Regions from separate parts of the Leucobacter sp. genome, predicted to be linked through region 1. Evidence: predicted binding sites of a transcription regulator. Region 1 holds the regulator's gene; each other region holds the start of a gene.
What was found. Region 1 encodes LexA, which represses DNA repair genes until DNA is damaged. Its sites were predicted from a motif close to TCGAACANNTGTTCGA; they were not measured.

Region 1 (2,260 bases):
TCGGTGATGCCGCAGGGCACGAAGTTCGCGAAGGGGGAGAGATCGTTGCTGCAGTTGACGGCGAGGCCGTGCGTGACGATGCCGCCGCTCGTGTGGATGCCGATCTGCGCGAACTTGGAGGGGGCCGGCGCTCCCGTCTCGGCCCAGACGCCCGCGCGGCCCGGGATGCGGAAGCCCGCGATGCCGAACTCCGCCGCGGTCTCGATGACGACCCGCTCGAGCAGTCGCACGAAGTCGACGACCCGGAGGCGCTCGCGCAGGCGGATCACGGGGTAGACGACGAGCTGACCCGGGCCGTGCCAGGTGACCTTGCCGCCGCGATCGACCGGGACGACGGGAGTGCCGTCCTGCGGGTACTCCTCGGGGAGCGCGCGCCTGCCCGCGGTGTATACCGGAGTGTGCTCGAGCAGCAGCACGGTGCCGCGATCGGCGCCGTCGCGGATGCGCTGCGCGGCCGCGTGCTGCAGCTCCAGTCCCCTGGGATAGGGGACGAGATCGGGGGCCAGCCCGGCGGTGATGAAGGGCACGGCGCGGGATCGGGTCCGAGCGGGAGCGGTTTCGGCGACCGGTGCGGTGTGGGTCGTCGGGGAATCGGTGAGCGTGAGCGACATGCTCTCAAGATTATTTATACTCGGTTTAACAAATCAAGTCGGGGACGCGAAAGGGCCGCGGATCCACTCGGATCCGCGGCCCTGGGGATGGCCCGGGTGCCGGCTCAGACGGAGCGGAACACCGCCACTACGCGGCCCAGCACCTCGGCGTGATCGCCGAGGATCGGCTCGAAGGCGCTGTTGCGGGGGAGCAGCCAGGTGTGCCCATCGCGGCGGCGGAACACCTTGACGGTGGCCTCGCCGTCGAGCATCGCCGCGACGATGTCGCCGTTCTCGGCCTCGCGCTGCTGGCGCACCACGACGAAGTCGCCGTCGCAGATCGCCGCGTCGATCATCGAATCGCCGACCACGCGCAGCATGAAGAGCTGCCCGTCGCCGACCAGCTGGCGGGGGAGCGGCACGATCTCCTCGACCTGCTGCTCGGCGGTGATGGGCACACCCGCGGCGATCTGGCCGACGAGGGGCACGTACGCGGCTTCCTCGGGCTGCTGCGTCGGGGCGTCGGCGATGGCGCTGCTCGTCTCCGCGAGCTCGACGAGGATCTCGAGCGCGCGCGGCCGGTTCGGGTCGCGGCGGATGTAGCCGCCGAGCTCCAGGCGGCTGAGCTGGTGGGTGACGCTCGAGAGCGAGGAGAGGCCGACGGCGTCGCCGATCTCGCGCATGCTCGGGGGGTATCCGCGGCTCTCGACGGAGCGCGCGATGTACTCCAGGATCGCCTGCTGCTTCTCGCTCAGGGGCTTCGCGGAATGGGGCGCGGCAGCGTTGCTCATCGCTGTCCTTTCTCGGCCGGGCGGTGCTCGGGTGACGCGATCCGTGAATGTCAGTGGTTGCTGGTTCAGTGATCCCGTTGCTCGAAACCCTAGCCGTTGACTTCGAACACGGGCAAACATGTGTTCGAGTGTCGCGGAAAAGATCGAAACATGTGTTCGATGAATCGCTTGCGGTTTCGGAAACTCGAAGATATATTCGAAACAGATGTTCGCCCGGCGCAGCCGGCGAAGGTCGAGCAGAAAGGACACCACGATGAATGCGCAGACGATTCCGGCCCAGGGCGCGCTCGAGATCGCGTCGGTCGCGGGTTCCGCCGCCGACGGCGGCGCGGTCAAGCTGCGGCTCACCCGTCGGGGGCGCGTGGTGTTCGGAGGCCTTGCCACGGTGCTCGTGGCGGGTCTGCTGGCCTTCGTCGCCGCTCTCGGCGCGCCGCAGGCCGTCGCGTCCGACGCCGAGGGCGGTCAGCAGTTCCACTACGCGGTCGTGCAGCCGGGATCCTCGCTGTGGTCGCTGGCCATCGAGCTCGATCCGTCGGCCGACCCGCGCGACCTGGTGGCCGAGATCGTGCAGCTCAACCAGCTCGAGGGCTCCGGGGTCGAGGCGGGGCAGCCGATCGCGGTGCCGCTGCGCTACTCCGAGAGCCCGGCGGTCGTGTCCGCCGATGAGCTGGGGATCTGAGGTTCTCGCGACCCCTGCGGAGCGAGCGCGCGTCGAGGCCACCTGGCGACTCCCACCGGGTCCTTCGGGCGGCTGGCGGCTCGGATCCCGTTGAGAATCACGACGACCTCGGCCAACTCGTGCACGAGCACCACGCCGGCCAGCCCGAGTACTCCGAAGAGCGCGAGGGGGAATAGTGCGACGATGATCGCCAGGGCGAG
Region 2 (2,260 bases), on a different contig from region 1:
CACGAGCCACAGACCGAATCCGCGGACGAAGCGCGGGCCGCCCCGGCGCATCAGCCACAGGCCGGCGTCGTCCATCTTCACGAGCAGCGCCACCGCTCCGTAGACGGCGACGGTCATCGAGAGCCCCACGGCGATGAGGATCATCAGCCGCATCGGCCAGCTGTCGGCGTCGATGTTCGCGAGCGAGATGAGCATGATCTCGGCCGAGAGCACCAGGTCCGTGCGCACCGCGCTGCCGACGATCTGCTTCTCGTCGGCGGCGGGCCGCTCGAGCACCTCCTCCACGGTGTGCTCGTGGGCCCTGCCGCGAGCGCTCTCGATCCAGTGCCACACCTTCTCGGTGCCCTCGAACGCGAGATAGGTGCCGCCGATCAGCAGCATCCACGGGAACACCCACGGCGCCCACACGCTGAGCAGCATGATCGCCGTGATGATGATCGCCTTGTTGATGAGCGAGCCGCGTGCGATGCGCCAGATCACCGGCAGCTCGCGCTTGGGGTTGATGCCGCGCACGTACTGCGGCGTCACCGCGGCGTCGTCGATCACCACGCCGGCCGCCTTCGCCGACGCCTTCGCGGCGCCGGCCGCGACGTCGTCGATCGAGGCCGCCGCGGCCTTGGCCAGCACGGCGATGTCGTCGAAGAGTGCGAAGAAGCTCGAGCTCATGCGCGCGCCCCCGATCCGGCCGGCTCCGTCGCCGTCAGCCGGTTCGCCCAGAACTCGCGCAACTGCTCGCTCTTGCGGAACACGATCGTGTCCCACTCCTCGTCGGTGGTCGAGCTGTCGGCGAAGTCGGAGGGGATCTTGAAGAGCTGCAGGGGCACCTCGAAGCGCTCGCAGACGCTGGCGTAGGCGTACGCCTCCATGTCGACGAGCGATGCCCCGAGACCGGCGATGTGCGCGCGCTGGGCGTCATCCTGCACGAACACGTCGCCGGTGGCCAGCACCGCGGTCGACTCCGGGGGCAGGATCGCCTCGCCCGCCGGGCGCAGCTCGGGCGACGGCAGCGAGAAGTCGTGCTGCACCACCCCAGTGATCTGGTACACCTCGTCGAGGTGCGGGCGATCCGGCCCGTCGCTCACCACCCCGGCGGTGCCGAGCACCACCACCCGCCCGAAGCCCCCGGCGGCGAGCGCGCTCGCCAGCGACACGGCCGCGTTGACCTTGCCCACGCCCGTCACCAGGTGCGGCACATCGGCGAAGGCCGAGGCCTCGTCTCGGTGCGCGAACACGAGCAGCGTACGGGACTCTGACATCGGCTTCTCCCTGCGGCGCTCCCGCGCCCGTCGTTCCGGATCCGGATCAGCTCGATCCTGATCCGGCTCAACACTAGCGCTTTTCGAAGGTCTGTTCTATACTGTAAAGCTGAGCTTGCGAACAGCACGCGTTTCCGCCCGATGGCATCGGACAGATGCAGGGCGTTGAAGATCAACTCCGCGAAACCCCGTGAAGCTCAGTTGCACGGCCACAGCCTCTTCCACAGGCGCTCCTTGGCGTACGCCGTGCATGTCATCATTCGCGCACCACGGAGGTGCGCGCCGGAAAGGACCCATCATGGAGAACAACATCACCGCGCTGCACGAGCAGCGCCGGGTGCGCCCGCTGCGCACCCCCTACCACTCGCTCGGAGACGGTCGCGAGATGATCGTGCCCGACTGGGCGCAGCACCGTTCGGTGTACCGCACCTCGGGGCGCACCCTGTACCTCGTCGAGACCGAGAGCCTCGACGAGGCCCGCGGCGACCTGGAGCGGCTCGGCCGGGCCGGCTGGGACGTGCGCGTGGCCGAGGATCCGGCAGCTCCCGGATCCCGCGCCCGCATCGCGCTCTCGCGCCGCGACCTGGCGAAGGCCGCGTAGCTACGAGCCCGCGGGCGCGGCCCGCAGGCGCCGAGCCCTCGAAGCCCCCATCTCCGCTCGAACCCGATCCAGTGTTCGCAGATCGCCGTTATTCGTGCTTCGAATGGACGATCTGCGAACACTGGATCGGGTTGCGGAGGTGCGTGGAACGGAGGCGGAGGGGCCGACGGAGGCGGAGGGCGGGCCGCGACGGCCCGACCCGGCCACGGTCACCGCGCACGGCGCCGCGTCATCGGGCGTCGCACTCGGGGCGCCCCGGTCCCCGCTCGCTACACTGACCGCATGAGCGATGTCGAACTTGCCGAGGTTGAGAGCTTCTCCCTGGATCACACGAAGGTGCTGGCGCCGTACGTGCGTCTGATCGGCGTGGAGCACGGCCCGAAGGGCGATGCGATCTCCAACT
Region 3 (2,260 bases), on a different contig from region 1:
CGCCGAGCCGTCCTCCGCGCCCGCCCGCGGTCCCTCGAGCACGGTGTACATGACCCCGGAGCCGGGGTGCTCGCCGGTCGGCTCGGGATGCGGATCGAAGCGCGCGTCGAGCGGGCCGAACTCGCGGAACTCGAACCACTCGACCGCGTGGGCCCCGCCCGCGCGGAAGATCCGGGCGAACAGGCTTCCGGCACCGGTCTCCCGCACCCAGTCCGGATCCGCCTCGAGATCGGGGAAGCGCGCCGGGTCGGGCGCGGGCAGCACCTCGCTCACGGCAGGCGGTTGAGCGCGTCGTCGACCGCGGCCGCCGCGGTCGCGGGATCCCCGCCCTGCGCCAGCCACTCGAGCGGGGCGAGCGACTCGTCGTCGACCCGCAGGCGCGGCGCCGGAGAGGTGAGCACCCGCTCCGTCAGCAGCAGCGGCGTGCCCGGCGGGATCGACTGCGCCACCGCGGACCAGCCGTGCGGCTCGCGCCCGTCGGGGAACTGGAAGCGCGGCAGCCGCCAGCCGTCGCTGCGGCGCTGCGCGAGCAGCGTGCCCGCGGCGCAGCGCTGCCGCACCCGGGCCGCCGTCACCCCCAGCATCTCGGCGGCCTCGGAGACGGTGCAGGACTGCTGCTCCGCCTGCCGCTCCCACAGTCGGCCCCGCGTCGTCGCGGGCAGCGCCGTCGGCGCCTGCAGCGCGGCCTCGCCCGCTCCGAGGCGCTCGAGCACGGACACCTCGGCGCCCGTGAGGCCGCGGGTATCGGCGCGCTGATGCGCCACGATCTCCGCCAGCATCTCCTCGGCCACGTCGAGGCCGTCGCCCTCGATCTGCGTGACGAGCGCGAGCAGGCGGTCTCGGGCGGCCCGGTCCCGGGTGACGCGGGGGGCCCGGCCGCCACCGGCGGGCAGCTGTGCGATCGACATCTCGGCCCCTTTCGACTCCTTGCATCAATAATACCCGAAAGCGCGAATCCCGGGAAGTGCGCCCACCGCGAAATTCATCGTAGATATGTTCGAATACCCGGCCCGTGCGACGTAGGATGGGGGAGTGACTTCCACGCCCGCTCACCCCAGTCCCACCCCCATCCGCTCATCCGCCTCCCACGCGCACATCAGCGTCCGCGGAGCCCGCGTCCACAACCTCCAGGACGTCGATCTGAGCATCCCCCGCGACTCCATGGTGGTGTTCACGGGACTCTCGGGCAGCGGCAAGTCGAGCCTCGCCTTCGACACGATCTTCGCCGAGGGGCAGCGCCGGTACGTGGAGAGCCTGAGCGCCTACGCCCGGCAGTTCCTCGGCCAGGTCGACCGGCCCGACGTCGACTTCATCGAGGGGCTCAGCCCGGCGGTCTCGATCGACCAGAAGTCCACCAACCGCAATCCGCGAAGCACGGTGGGCACGATCACCGAGATCTACGACTACATGCGCCTGCTGTGGGCCCGCGTCGGCATCCCGCACTGCGCCGTGTGCGGGGAGCGCATCGAGTCGCAGACCGTGCAGCAGATCGCCGACCGCCTCATGGAGCTCCCCGAACGCACCCGCTATCAGGTGCTCGCCCCGATCGTGAGCAAGAAGAAGGGCGAGTTCGTCGATCTCTTCCAGGATCTCGCGGCGAGCGGCTACTCGCGCGCGCTCGTGGACGGCGAGATGGTGCAGCTCTCCGACCCCCCGAAGCTCAAGAAGCAGATCAAGCACGACATCTCGGTGGTCGTGGACCGGCTCGTCGCCGGGCCCGACGTGCTCGGCCGGCTCACCGACTCGCTGGAGACCGCGCTGCGGCTCGCGGGCGGCATCGTCGGGATCGACTTCGTGGACCTCGACCCGAAGGCGGAGGACCGCACCCGGCTGTTCTCGGAGAACCTGAGCTGTCCCAACCAGCACCCCGTCCAGCTGACCGAGATCGAGCCGCGGACATTCTCCTTCAACGCGCCCTTCGGCGCCTGCCCGACCTGCTCCGGCCTCGGCACGAGCATGTCGGTCGACGAGGATCTCGTGCTCGGCGATCCGGAGCTCTCCATCGCCGAGGGCGTCATCGTGCCCTGGACCAGCCAGGGCAAGAGCCTCTACCAGTACTACGAGAAGCTGCTCACCGGCCTCGCGAACGACCTCGACTTCTCGCTCGACACCCCCTGGGAGCGGCTGGCGGAGGACGTGCAGCAGGCCGTGCTGTACGGCAACAACTTCAAGGTCAACGTGCGCTGGAAGAACCGCTTCGGCCGCGAGGTCAAGTACTCCAGCGGCTTCGAGGGCGTGATCCCGTTCATCGAGCGCCAGT

Region 2: ACWKZU_RS02100 (phosphorylase family protein) is a predicted target of LexA. The motif match lies at 1,340-1,355, and genes of this name have one in related genera.
Region 3: uvrA (excinuclease ABC subunit UvrA) is a predicted target of LexA. The motif match lies at 986-1,001, and genes of this name have one in related genera.

The regions. Positions count from the first base shown of each region.
Region 1 is NZ_JAIVPF010000086.1:90,949-93,208, reverse strand. It holds gene lipB (lipoyl(octanoyl) transferase LipB) at 1-611, opposite strand, end outside; gene lexA (transcriptional repressor LexA) at 716-1,381, opposite strand; gene ACWKZU_RS17630 (hypothetical protein) at 1,635-2,060, shown strand; gene ACWKZU_RS17625 (heavy metal translocating P-type ATPase) at 2,012-2,260, opposite strand, start outside.
Region 2 is NZ_JAIVPF010000014.1:12,285-14,544, reverse strand. It holds gene ACWKZU_RS02105 (DUF808 domain-containing protein) at 1-666, opposite strand, end outside; gene ACWKZU_RS02100 (phosphorylase family protein) at 663-1,256, opposite strand; gene ACWKZU_RS02095 (hypothetical protein) at 1,555-1,857, shown strand; gene ACWKZU_RS02090 (S-ribosylhomocysteine lyase) at 2,140-2,260, shown strand, end outside.
Region 3 is NZ_JAIVPF010000052.1:31,546-33,805, forward strand. It holds gene ACWKZU_RS10475 (hypothetical protein) at 1-273, opposite strand, end outside; gene ACWKZU_RS10480 (helix-turn-helix domain-containing protein) at 270-908, opposite strand; gene uvrA (excinuclease ABC subunit UvrA) at 1,069-2,260, shown strand, end outside.